3 regions of the Pseudomonas sp. NPDC079367 genome follow, and region 1 is predicted to be linked to each of the others. Evidence: predicted binding sites of a transcription regulator. Region 1 holds the regulator's gene; each other region holds the start of a gene.
The links. Region 1 encodes FliA, which starts transcription of late flagellar genes. Its sites were predicted from a motif close to CTAAAGTTTNNNNNNNNNNNGCCGNTAA; they were not measured.

Region 1 (4,178 bases):
TGTGACAGCACTCCACCAGCTCATTGAGCTGAAGGAAGCCGGCGCCCCCTTTTACAGTGTGGAAACCGCGAAAAATTGCATTGAGCAGATCTGCATCATCCGGGCGGCTTTCCAGCTCGACCAGTTGTTCGGACAGTTGCTCAAGAATCTCGCCGGCCTCAACCAGGAAATCCTGAAGGATCTCTTCATCGGCGCCGAAGCTCATTAATGGGGTGCTCCTAACAGGTCTAAAAACCTAAACTTCAAAATCCAAGGCTGGATAGCAAATCGTCCACATCGTCCTGACCGGACACAACGTCTTCTCGTTTATCGGCATGAATCTGCGGACCTTCACCCTGCGAGAGATGTTTTTGTGGATCTTTTTCAGCAAGCATTGCGGCGCGGTCATGTTCGATGCCCGCAAAGCGGTCGACCTGACTGGCCATGAGCACGAGTTTGAGCAGATTGCTTTCGACTTCGGTGACCAGTTGGGTCACGCGCTTGATCACTTGACCTGTGAGGTCCTGATAATCCTGAGCCAGCAGGATGTCGTTGAGGTTGCTCGACACCGCACGGTTGTCCGTGCTGCTGCGTGACAGAAAACCGTCGACCCGGCGCGCCAGTTCGCGGAACTCTTCAGCCCCGACCTCGCGACGCATGAAGCGGCCCCAATCGGCGCTCAAGGTCTGCGCTTCATCAGCCAGACTGTTGACCACCGGCGTGGCGCTTTCCACCAGATCCATGGTGCGGTTGGCCGCGGCTTCCGTCAGCTTGACCACATAGCCCAGGCGTTCGGTGGCGTCGGTGATTTGCGACACTTCCTCGGCCTGCGGCATGTGCGGATCGATCTGGAAATTGACGATCGCACTGTGCAGTTCACGTGTGAGCTTGCCCACTTCCTGATACAGGCCGCGGTCACGGGTCTGATTGAGCTCATGGATCAGTTGCACCGCGTCGCCGAACTTGCCTTTTTCAAGGCTCTCGACCAGTTCGACCGCGTGTTTTTTCAGGGTCGATTCGAAATCGCCCTGTGATGATTCGTTATGCTCCATAGCTCCCCCGCGCATTCATCAGCCGATGCGTTCGAAAATCTTCTCGATTTTGTCTTTCAACGCTTGAGCCGTGAAAGGTTTGACTACGTAACCGTTCACACCGGCCTGAGCGGCCTCGATGATCTGCTCGCGCTTGGCTTCAGCAGTCACCATCAACACCGGGAGGTGCTTGAGTTTTTCATCGGCGCGCACGTGACGCAGCAGGTCGATACCGGTCATGCCCGGCATGTTCCAGTCCGTTACCAGAAAGTCGATGCTGCCGCTGTTGAGCACCGGAATGGCAGTGGTGCCATCGTCGGCCTCGACGGTGTTGGTGAACCCAAGATCGCGCAGCAGGTTCTTGATGATCCGCCGCATCGTTGAGAAGTCATCAACGATGAGGATTTTCATGTCTTTGTTCAATTCGACCTCCAAGCAGTCTTAAACGCGCCCAGCACCTGGACACGCCACTTCAATCAATCGGCATAGCACTCGAAGTTTGTCTGGAGCACAACGGATCGAGACCGGCGCCGTTCATCACCGCACCAGCCTCGTTTCGCAGTGTCCCCACACTGCCTTCAGCGCGCTCGCCACTCCCCCAAACGCCCCCGCAAACGGGCCGCGCACTGGCTGTGTAACTGGCTGACCCGCGATTCACTGACGCCAAGGACTTCACCGATTTCCTTGAGGTTCAGCTCTTCGTCGTAGTACAGCGCCAACACCAGTCGCTCACGCTCCGGCAAATTGGCAATCGCGTCCGCCAGCGCCGCCTGGAAGCGTTCATCTTCCAGATCGCGTGACGGCTCCATATGAGCACTGGCGCCATCCTCGTGCAGCCCTTCGTGTTCGCCGTCCTGCAACAGGTCGTCGAAACTGAACAAGCGACTGCCCAGGGTGTCATTCAGAATCCCGTAGTAATCGTCGAGACTCAATTGGAGTTCGGCCGCAACCTCGTGATCTTTAGCGTCACGACCGGTTTTAGCTTCAATCGAGCGAATCGCGTCGCTGACCATCCTGGTATTACGGTGAACCGAGCGTGGCGCCCAGTCCCCTTTGCGCACTTCGTCGAGCATCGCGCCGCGGATTCGAATGCCCGCGTACGTTTCGAAACTGGCGCCTTTGCTGGCGTCGTATTTGGTCGAGACTTCGAGCAGACCGATCATCCCAGCCTGGATCAGGTCCTCGACCTGCACACTGGCCGGCAGGCGTGCCAGCAAGTGATAGGCAATGCGCTTGACCAGTGGCGCGTAACGCTCGATCAATTCGTATTGCGCGTCACGCGCCGACTTTTTGTAAAGATTCATGCCACTGGCGGTCATATCACAGGCCCTGCGGTTTGCTGCACGAGACGCTCGACGAAAAATTCCAGATGACCGCGCGGGTTCGCCGGCAGCGGCCAGGTGTCGACCTTCTGGGCGATAGCCTTGAAGGCCAGCGCGCACTTGGAACGGGGAAAGGCTTCGTAGACGGCGCGCTGCTTCTGCACCGCTTTGCGCACGCTTTCGTCGTATGGCACGGCGCCGACGTATTGTAGAGCGACGTCGAGAAAACGATCCGTGACCTTGGTCAACTTGGCGAACAGGTTGCGCCCTTCCTGCGGGCTCTGTGCCATGTTGGCCAGCACGCGGAAGCGGTTCATGCCGTAGTCGCGGTTGAGCAACTTGATCAGCGCGTAAGCGTCGGTGATCGAAGTTGGCTCGTCGCAGACCACCAGCAACACCTCTTGCGCTGCGCGCACGAAACTGACTACCGAGTCACCAATACCCGCAGCGGTGTCGATCACCAGCACGTCGAGATTGTCGCCGATGTCACTGAACGCCTGGATCAGGCCGGCGTGTTGCGCCGGGCTCAGGTGCACCATGCTCTGCGTGCCGGAGGCCGCCGGCACGATGCGAATCCCGCCCGGGCCCTGCAACAGCACGTCGCGCAGTTCGCAGCGGCCTTCGATCACGTCGGCCAGCGTGCGTTTGGGGGTCAGCCCCAGCAGAACGTCGACGTTCGCCAGACCGAGGTCGGCGTCCAGCAGCATGACCCGACGGCCAAGCTCTGCCAGCGCCAGCGACAAGTTCACTGACACGTTAGTCTTGCCGACGCCACCTTTGCCGCCGGTCACCGCGATCACCTGTACGGGATGCATGCTGCCCATGTTATTTCTTTACCTTGTCTTGCATAGACGGAGGCCACATTACTGGCTGCGCGTTCCCGATGGGAACAATGCGTGGCAGACCATCGATGTAGGTACAAAAACTGTTCATGAATACCTCAGCCAACCTGCTTGGTCGGGCTGTGATAGATATCAGCGAACATGTCAGCCATGGCTTCTTCGCTGGGTTCTTCCTGCATTTGCACGCTGACGGCGCGGCTGACCAGTTGATGACGGCGCGGCAGATGCAGATCATCCGGAATCCGTGGGCCATCGGTCAGGTACGCGACCGGCAATTCATGACTGATCGCCAGGCTCAACACTTCGCCGAGACTGGCCGTCTCATCCAGTTTAGTCAGGATGCAGCCGGCTAGCCCGCAACGCTTGTAACTATGATAAGCGGCGGTTAGAACCTGTTTCTGGCTGGTGGTTGCCAGGACCAGATAATTTTTCGAGCGGATGCCACGCCCGGCCAGGCTCTCAAGCTGCATGCGCAACGCCGGATCACTGGCCTGCAGCCCGGCAGTATCGATCAAAACCACGCGCTTGCGTAGCAGTGGATCCAATGCCTGTACCAGCGACTGACCCGGATCGACGTGCGTGACTGGCACGTTGAGGATGCGACCGAGGGTTTTCAGTTGTTCCTGCGCGCCAATGCGGAAGCTGTCCATGCTCACCAGCGCGACGTTCTGCGCGCCGTACTTGAGCACGTAACGCGCGGCAAGCTTGGCCAGCGTCGTGGTCTTGCCCATGCCGGCCGGGCCGACCATGGCAATCACACCGCCCTCTTCCAGCGGCTCGACTTCCGGCACGGCAATCATCCGCGCCAGGTGAGCGAGCAGCATGCGCCAGGCCTGACGCGGCTCTTCGATATCGGTAACCAGTGCCAACAGATCGCGCGACAGCGGGCCGGACAGGCCGATGCGCTGCAGACGGCGATAGAGATTGGCCTGGGCTGGGCGGCTGCCTTGCAACTGATTCCAGGCCAGCGTGCCGAGCTGCACTTCCATCAGCTCGCGCAGGCT
Region 2 (4,178 bases), on a different contig from region 1:
TCGCGACAGTTCGTGGGTCGCGGCGCTGGTCTGGTTGGCGCCGGCGGCCGATTGCGTGGCGAGGTCGCGGATGTTGACCAGGTTGCGATCGACTTCTCGTGAGACTTGCGCCTGCTCTTCCGAAGCGCTGGCAATGACCAGGTTGCGCTCGTTGATCTGGTGAATCGATTGAGTGATCTGCTCCAGCGCCACACCGGCCGCGCGGGCCATTTCCAGCGTGGACTGAGTGCGCTGATTGCTTTGCTGCATCGACGAAACCGCTTCACCGGTGCCGTTCTGGATGCCGGCGACCATTTTTTCGATTTCCTGAGTCGATTGCGCCGTGCGATGGGCCAACGCGCGTACTTCATCCGCGACCACGGCAAAACCACGCCCGGCCTCGCCAGCACGCGCGGCTTCAATCGCGGCGTTGAGCGCCAGCAGGTTGGTCTGCTCGGCAATGGCACGAATGACGTCCAGCACTTTGCCGATGTCGCGACCCTGCGCGGCGAGGCCTTCGATCATCTGCGCGGTGTTCTGCACGTCGTGAGTCATGGTCTGGATTGCGTCGACGGTTTTCACCACCTGATCGCGACCTTCGCGAGCGGCATGGGTCGATTGATTAGAGGCCTCTGAAGTCGACACGGCATTGCGCGCCACTTCCTCGACCGCAGCGGTCATCTCATTGACGGCAGTGGCGGCCTGTTCGATTTCATTGTTTTGCTGCTGCAAGCCACGGGACGCCTCTTCGGTAACGGCGCTGAGCTCCTCGGCTGCGGCGCCCAGTTGGGTGGCGGAGCCGGCGATCTGTTCGATGGTTTTGCGCAGGTTGGTCTGCATCGCGACCAAGGCTTCGAGCAGGCGTGCCGGTTCGTCTTTGCCGTCGATTTCGATGGCTTTGCTCAGGTCGCCGCCGGCGATGGTTTGCGCGGCGAGCACGGCGCGGTTGAGCGGCGTGACGATGCTGCGGGTCAGCAACCAGGCCAGCAACACGGTGGCCAACGCGGCGATCACCGCGACGATGATGATCCCGGTGATAGCGCTGTCATAGTTTTCACCGGCTTTAGTGGCCGCCGCTCTGGCCCCGGCCGTATTCAGGCCGATCAATTTGTTGAGCTGCTCGCCCATCTGATCGGTACCTTCCTTGATGCGCGTGTTGATCAACGCACGCAGCGCTTCCAGATCGCCCTGGCGCGACAGTTCAAGCATCTGGTTCTGCGCTTGCAGGTAGTTATCGAGCGTGGTCGAAAACGTCTGGAAGACCGCGCGCTCTTCAGGGCCTGCCGGCAACGCAGCGTAGCTGGCCTGAGCTTTGCGCACTTTGTCGACCAGCACCGCGATGCGGGTTTCTGCCTCTTGCAGGCTGGCCGGTTCGCGGTTGACCAGCACGCGGAACGAGAGGATACGCATGCGCAGGACGTTTTCCGTGACCACGCTGAGGTGGGTCACGCTGGGCAACTGGTTGGTGTCCATGTCGATCGACGCCTGACGAATGACCGTCATGCGGCTGACGGCAAACACGCCGAGGACAATCACCAGCAAGGCGATGAAGGCAAAACCGAGGAAAGCACGGGGCGCGATATTCAGGTTACGCAGGGACATGGTCGGACTCTCGAAAGAAAGAAACTACGAGCATCCATGCCGTGAGCACTGGCCCATAGCGGGCGACAGTCCGGCGTCACTGAGTTGTGGATTTGTGTGCGCCTGATCGTTGTATCGGCCAGGCTTGAGGAAGGTTTCGGGTCTGCGATAAATATTTTTCGGTACGTTACAAGAATCTGCCCAGCCCCGCTGCCTTTGGTAGGAACTATCGAGTGCAACGAGGCTGCGATCTTTTGACTGTTAAAAGCAGGATCAAAAGATCGCAGCCTCGTTGCTCTCGACAGCTCCTACATAGGCAAGCCGATCAGCGGTTGGTGCCCAGTTGCCAGACCCGAGCGATGTCGGTAGCGCGTTCTTGCAGCAGTCGGGGTGCGTCGGCGCAGGCTTGTTCCAGGGTCATCGGCCCGCTGGTCACGGCGAACGCGGCATCAATGCCGTGTTGATAGAGTTGCTGATAGCCGTCGCCCAAGGTTCCGGCAATGACGATCACCGGTACGGCGTGCTGTCTGGCAAGCCGCGCGACACCGAACGGCGTCTTGCCGCGCAGGGTCTGCGCATCGAAGCGACCTTCACCGGTTATCACCAGATTCGCACCTTTGACCGCGTCAGCAAGGCCGACCAGTTCCGCCACCACCTCGACGCCCGCCTGAAACTGCGCGCCGAGAAACGCCTTTGCCGCGAATCCAAGTCCACCGGCCGCGCCGCTGCCCGGCTCGTCGCGCACGTCCTTGCCCAGTGCCTGCGCGCAGAGTTCGGCGAAGTGCCCCAGCGCCTGATCGAGTTGTTCAACCTGCGCAGGCGACGCGCCCTTCTGCGGGCCGAAAATGGCCGAGGCGCCATGCAGGCCGCACAGCGGATTGTTCACATCAGCGGCGATGTCGAAACGTACCTCGGCCAGACGTGGGTCAAGTTCACTCAGATCAAGCCGCGCCAGTTGCGCCAATGCCAGCCCACCCGGCGCCAACGGCTGACTTTGCCCATCAAGCAACTTCACGCCCAACGCCTGCATCGCCCCGGCACCGCCGTCATTGGTCGCGCTGCCGCCAATCGCCAGGATCACCCGTTGCGCACCGGCATCCAGCGCTGCACGAATCAATTCACCGGTACCAAACGTGCTGCTGATGCAGGCATCGCGCTGCACCGGTGGGACCAATTGCAGGCCGCTGGCTTCGGCCATTTCGATGATCGCGGTGTGGCTGTGCGGCAGCCAGCCCCATGCAGCTTCGACCGGCGCGCCCAAAGGGCCGCGCACACGGGCGCGGCGTAAATCGCCTTCACACGCTGCGAGAATCGACTCGACCGTCCCTTCGCCGCCATCGGCCATCGGGCATTTGACCAGCGTCGCCTGCGGCCATACCTGAGCCAGCCCGAGGGCAATGGCGTCGGCAACGCCCTGAGCACTCAGGCTGTCCTTGAACGAATCGGGGGCGATGACGATCTTCATGGGAATTCTCCGGTTGCAATGGCGTTCATGCTGCCAGTCGGCCCGCGCGTTGACGCCGGTCGGCTGCACAAGTGCCGTCGGCGTTTATTGTTCATTTCCACAAAAGGCTGGCGGCGGATGCTCGCGAAAAGATTATGGAATACACCGATCAATTCGGATCAATCTGCGGCAACAGCTGCACCCCCAGATACAACGCCAGCATCCCGTCCAGTTTCAACGGATCAACCCCACTCAATTCGGCAATCCGCTCCATGCGATAGCGCAGGCTGTTGCGATGAATGCCCAACGCCTCGGTGCAGGCCTGACTCTGCCCGTCGTGCTCGCACCAGCTGCGCAGAGTCGCCAGTAGCTGGCCGTTACTGTCCTTGGCGATGACCTTGTGCAGCGGTTTAAGCAGTTCATCCAACGCATCATCGTTGCGATGACGCCACAGCATCACCGGCAAGCGATAACGATTGAGCGTCAGCAGTCTCGAATTCGGCAAGACGTCACGACCATACGCCAGCAAATCGCCGACCCGTCGATAACAGCGGCGCAACCCGGCCAGGCCATCCGCCTGCCCGCCGACGGCGATGCGCAGGATCTTCCAGCCGAGGCCATCGAGTTTTTCCAGCAGGCGATCGTGCTCGACGTTCTGGCTCGCCGGGCGGCACCACAGCAGCGACGATTTCGCCGAACTCACGCACCAGCTGTCGGGATAGCGCGACGTCAGCCAAGCGCTCAGTGCTTCCACGGTTTGTCCTGGGGCGTGCTCCAGACCCAGCTCGAACAGATAGGGCACCCGCGTCAATTGCGGCTTGAGCCCAAGCTGCTGCGCCTCGTCGACCAGACGCGGCGAATCCCCCGCCTCGCTCAACAGCAACGCCAGCAGATCATCGCAACGCTGGCGCCGCCACTGTTGCTCGGCCTGCTGATTGCGCTGGCCGACGAGCATTTCGGCGGTCATGCGCACCAGTTCGGCGTAGGTGCGCAATTGCTCCGGCTCGCCGGTGATGCCGAGCACGCCGATCAAGCGCTGGTCGAGCAGCAGCGGCAGGTTGATGCCCGGTTGCACGCCTTTGAGATGCACCGCCGTCTGCGCATCGATTTCCACCACGCGCCCGTTGGCCAGCACCAGTTGCGCACCTTCATGCCGGGTGTTGATGCGTTCCGG
Region 3 (4,178 bases), on a different contig from region 1:
CCGGTGACGTTGACCCGACGGATTCACCCAGCGCCACTGCATCCGGCGCCGATGGAGCCGCGCTTCTTCATCAAACGTGTGCCGCAATCGCTGAGCACGGTGCTCGGTGCCGGTCTGATCATCGGTTCGTTTTATGGTCTGGCGCCGCTGTATGCCTCGCAGCAGGGGCTGTCGACCGAGCAGGTCGGTCTGTTCATGGGTAGCTGCATTTTTGCCGGTCTGCTGGTGCAGTGGCCGTTGGGCTGGTTGTCCGACCGTTATGACCGCGCGCTGCTGATTCGCTGCTTTGCCGGGTTTCTGGCGGTGGCGGCGTTGCCGTTGGCGATCATGCCGCAGGTGCCGCTGGAGGTGCTGTTTGTTGTCGGCTTTTTCTGTTCGCTGGTGCAGTTCTGTCTGTATCCGCTGGCGGTGGCGTTCTCTAATGACCACGTCGAAGGTGATCGCCGCGTATCGCTGACCGCCATGTTGCTGGTGACTTATGGTGTTGGCGCGAGCATCGGGCCGCTGCTCGCGGGTGTGCTGATGAAGTTTCTCGGCAGTCAGAGCCTGTATGCGTTCTTCAGTTTCTTTGCGTTGGTGCTGGTCTGGCGGATTCGCCCGAAAGCGGTTACCAACCTGCATCAGGTCGACGACGCACCGCTGCACCACGTGGCAATGCCGGACAGCATGTCGAGCTCGCCGCTGGTAGCGGCGCTTGACCCGCGTGTCGATGAGCAGGTGGTGCAGGAGCAGATGGTGCAGGACCCGGCGCCAACAAATCCTGAGCCGGAACCCGAACCCGTCGCCCAGCCGGAAGCAGTGGCCGAATCCGATCTGGACAGCGTCGATGACAAACCTGCGCCGGATATCAGCGGCGGCAGGCCCTGAAGTTCACGTAAAAGATTGGCGCATAAAAAAGGGCAGTCCTGTGAAGGGCTGCCCTTTTTATTGGTCGCTGCGAATCAGAGGTCGTCTTTGTCGAAACGCCGTGCTTCACGCTGCAACTGATAAACAAAACGCTCGACGTTGCGGGCAGCCTGACCACTGATGTTGTGGAAGCGCAGACCCGCGAAGGTGATGTTGAGTTTTTCTTCGAAGTGCAAATAGCGCAGCTCGACCGACGTTGGCTGGTTGCCGAACAGCGGCGGAGCGATCAGGCGATCGTAGACCTGGCCCAGTTGCAGGCGATCTGTGATATCGCCTTCAAAACGGAATTTGCACCCGGTGGCGGAGATATCCAGCAGCTTGCCGTGCAGAGGGACCTTGAGCTTTTCCCCGCCCAATTCAACGCTGACCAGATCGGTGAGTTTCAGCGCGGCGCGGAAGGCATTGCGGCGCTGGTGGTAGACCACTTCGCTCGGCAGGTCGCCGGTGTAGAAGCGGTCGCCCTCGGATTCTTCGATGTTCAGCGTGCCGTTGCATTCCCAGGCAATGCGTACGCCGTCATGAAAGCCTTCGACCTTGAACGGTTCGCCAGCCTGCAGGAAACGCTCGCCATCGCGCGGAATCATTTCGTCGAGTGCAATGGTTGCGGTTTCACGGTCGACCTTGATCAGGTAACTCTGAAAACGCTGGCTGCGTTCATGGAAGGTAATGATCAGCGGATCATGGCTGTCTTGCAGCTGGCGCAGGTTGCTGGAGATTTCCAGGGGCGTGGTGAGCACCTTCGGAGGCTGCGGAGCATCATCCGCGCTTAGGGTGTTGGACACGGTTCTTCAATCTCCAGACAAAATAAGACTACAACTGGCCAGTATTTTGCCAGCATGTTGCGCAGGTGGATAGTGCAGGGCCACCGAATGGCTCATGCCTGGCTGAGCGTACGCGGCTTGACCGGTTTGGCGAAGGTCCCGCTGGCGTCGTACAGCGCTGGCGGCTCACCGCCGGTGAGGATCTTCAGCTGATTGGCCGTGGTCGCCTGCTGGATCTGGATCGACTGGCCGTTCTTGACGTTGGCGGCCTGGCACTGCGCAATCAGCGCGGTCAGTGCATCGCCCTGAGCCAGCAACTGCTCGCCAATACTCGATTGGCTGGCCAGTTGCTCAAGCCCGCTGCGATCGGTCGGCAGGTTGAGGCTGGCGAGGATTTCGCTGCGCTTGCGGCCATGCTGCTCGAGCAGAATGATCAACGCTTGCTTGGTCGCCAGAATGTCTTCCAGCAGCGGCATGTCACGACCATGCAAAGCGAGGGATTCGGTTTGCAATAACTCCAGCAATTGTTGCGCTGGAGCAAAGTCGTCGTTGATCAGTTGCAATAAGTTAGTGTCGTGCATGGCTGGCCTTGGGGTTTAAGCGTCCAAAAGCCTGGCGCCGGCAAAAGCCTAGCGCTGGGCTTCGAAGTTGAGCAGTTTGCTGGCTACACGGTTGCTGTCGACTTTATAGCTGCCATCGGCAATCGCGGCTTTCAACTCGGCCACGCGGGCTTTGTCGACAGCAGGCTGATCGCGCAGCTTGTCAGTGACCTTCTGCAACTGTTGAGCCTCATTGCTGAGGTGTACCGACTCCCCGCTTTTGGCGGCATTGGCCTGTTCGGCCTGGGTATTCAGCGGCGCGGAGGGGCTGTTTTCAGCACTTTCCTTGGCGTTGCTGGTACGTGTATTGCCTGTCAGAGACGAGGAACTGTTCAAACGGCTGAAATCGATAACCATGATAAAAACCTCTGGGAATTTGGACGCTTGCCATGTTTTCGGCTATCCCCTGAAAAACTTTAGGCCCAATTAACCATAAGCTTGCATGCGCCGTTGCGAGACCTGCTGCGGCACAGTTTAGGGAAGCGACGGGATCGGCGCCAGTTTTCTCCACAGGGCTTTTACATGGCCACTTCGACCTGTCCCGGCGCAATCACCTGCGCCTTGATAACTCTTTGAGAATTAAGGTTTTTTACTCGAATCTGTTCTTTCATGCCGCCATTGGAGAGTGCTTCCCCCGGCATGCGTACGGCGAGGGTGCCGCTACGCGCAGTGATCACCACCTGGTCGCCCTTACGCACGACTTCGGCCTGCTCCAGATGCACCAGCGTGATGACCTGATCGGCTACCGTTGGTCGGGTCAATTTTTGCCCGATCGCTTCGTCGACCGAGGTCAGGAAACCCTGATTGATCGTGCTGACGTCGCGCTCACGCAGGGTCACATCCTGCGGCTGGATAATGCCGGCGCGTTTCAGCGGGCGAGTGGTGGTCACGATCTCGCGAAACAGGCGGACTTGAGCGGGCACGAACACCGTCCATGGCGAGCTGCCTTCGCAGCGGACCTTCACCGTAACGCGGCCCAATGGTCGCGCCGGGCTCTCGAGGGTGGCTGTCAATTCCTTGTCGCACATGGGCATGCGCATGCGCGGGTCGAGCTTGTTGACTTCGATTTCGTAGCGGCCTTCGGTTTGACTGGAAGCCAAATAGTCTTCTACGGTGAATTCAAGAAAGCCCTGAGTCACGCCGATAAGCATATCAGGCAAGGTAACCGCATCTGCATTGGCAGGACTGCCAGCAAGCAAGCAGCAAACGGCGGACACCGCGCAAAGCCCTTTGCGAAGGGAGGATGTCAGGCGTCGGGAAAATGTCGTTTGAGCGTTCATACGAGTTAAAAAGCAAGCGCCGTGCCGTTTAGCAATGAATGTGCGTCGCAACAACACTTGGCGTTGGTGTAGGAGTCTGGGCATGGCTGGTGTAATGGATTCGGTGAACCAGCGCACGCAACTGGTAGGGCAGAATCGCCTCGAGCTGCTGTTGTTCCGTCTCGACGGGCCGCAGCTCTACGGGATCAACGTGTTCAAGGTACGGGAAGTGTTGCAATGCCCGTCACTGACATTGATGCCCAAGTCCAGTCCTGTCGTGTGCGGGGTGGCGAATATACGGGGAGCGACCATTCCGATCCTGGATCTGGCAATGGCAACGGGCTCCGGTGCGTTGAAAGACAAGAAAAACCCGTTTGTGATCATCACGGAGTACAACACCAAGACCCAGGGTTTCCTGGTCCGCTCGGTGGAGCGCATCGTCAACATGAACTGGGAAGAGATCCATCCGCCGCCCAAGGGTACCGGTCGCGATCACTACCTGACCGCGGTGACTCGGGTCGACAACCAGCTGGTCGAAATCATCGACGTCGAGAAGGTGCTGGCCGAAGTGGCACCGACGCCGGAAGCGATCTCGGTGGGCGTGGTCGATGTCGAAACGCAGACCAAGGCGTTGTCGCTGCGGGTGCTGACGG

Region 2: a site for FliA is predicted at 1,693-1,720, ahead of ACIGDJ_RS07180 (methyl-accepting chemotaxis protein). Genes of this name have one in related genera too.
Region 3: a site for FliA is predicted at 2,659-2,686, ahead of flgM (flagellar biosynthesis anti-sigma factor FlgM). Genes of this name have one in related genera too.

Annotation. Positions count from the first base shown of each region.
Region 1 is NZ_JBITTW010000027.1:44,243-48,420, reverse strand. It holds gene ACIGDJ_RS19435 (chemotaxis protein CheA) at 1-205, opposite strand, end outside; gene ACIGDJ_RS19430 (protein phosphatase CheZ) at 243-1,031, opposite strand; gene ACIGDJ_RS19425 (chemotaxis response regulator CheY) at 1,050-1,421, opposite strand; gene fliA (RNA polymerase sigma factor FliA) at 1,589-2,329, opposite strand; gene fleN (flagellar synthesis regulator FleN) at 2,326-3,156, opposite strand; gene flhF (flagellar biosynthesis protein FlhF) at 3,273-4,178, opposite strand, start outside.
Region 2 is NZ_JBITTW010000003.1:224,153-228,330, reverse strand. It holds gene ACIGDJ_RS07180 (methyl-accepting chemotaxis protein) at 1-1,581, opposite strand, end outside; gene ACIGDJ_RS07175 (glycerate kinase) at 1,886-3,025, opposite strand; gene ACIGDJ_RS07170 (sugar diacid recognition domain-containing protein) at 3,174-4,178, opposite strand, start outside.
Region 3 is NZ_JBITTW010000010.1:6,604-10,781, reverse strand. It holds gene ACIGDJ_RS11510 (MFS transporter) at 1-867, shown strand, start outside; gene ACIGDJ_RS11505 (flagellar brake protein) at 942-1,688, opposite strand; gene ACIGDJ_RS11500 (flagella synthesis protein FlgN) at 1,781-2,248, opposite strand; gene flgM (flagellar biosynthesis anti-sigma factor FlgM) at 2,297-2,623, opposite strand; gene flgA (flagellar basal body P-ring formation chaperone FlgA) at 2,785-3,546, opposite strand; gene ACIGDJ_RS11485 (chemotaxis protein CheV) at 3,629-4,178, shown strand, end outside.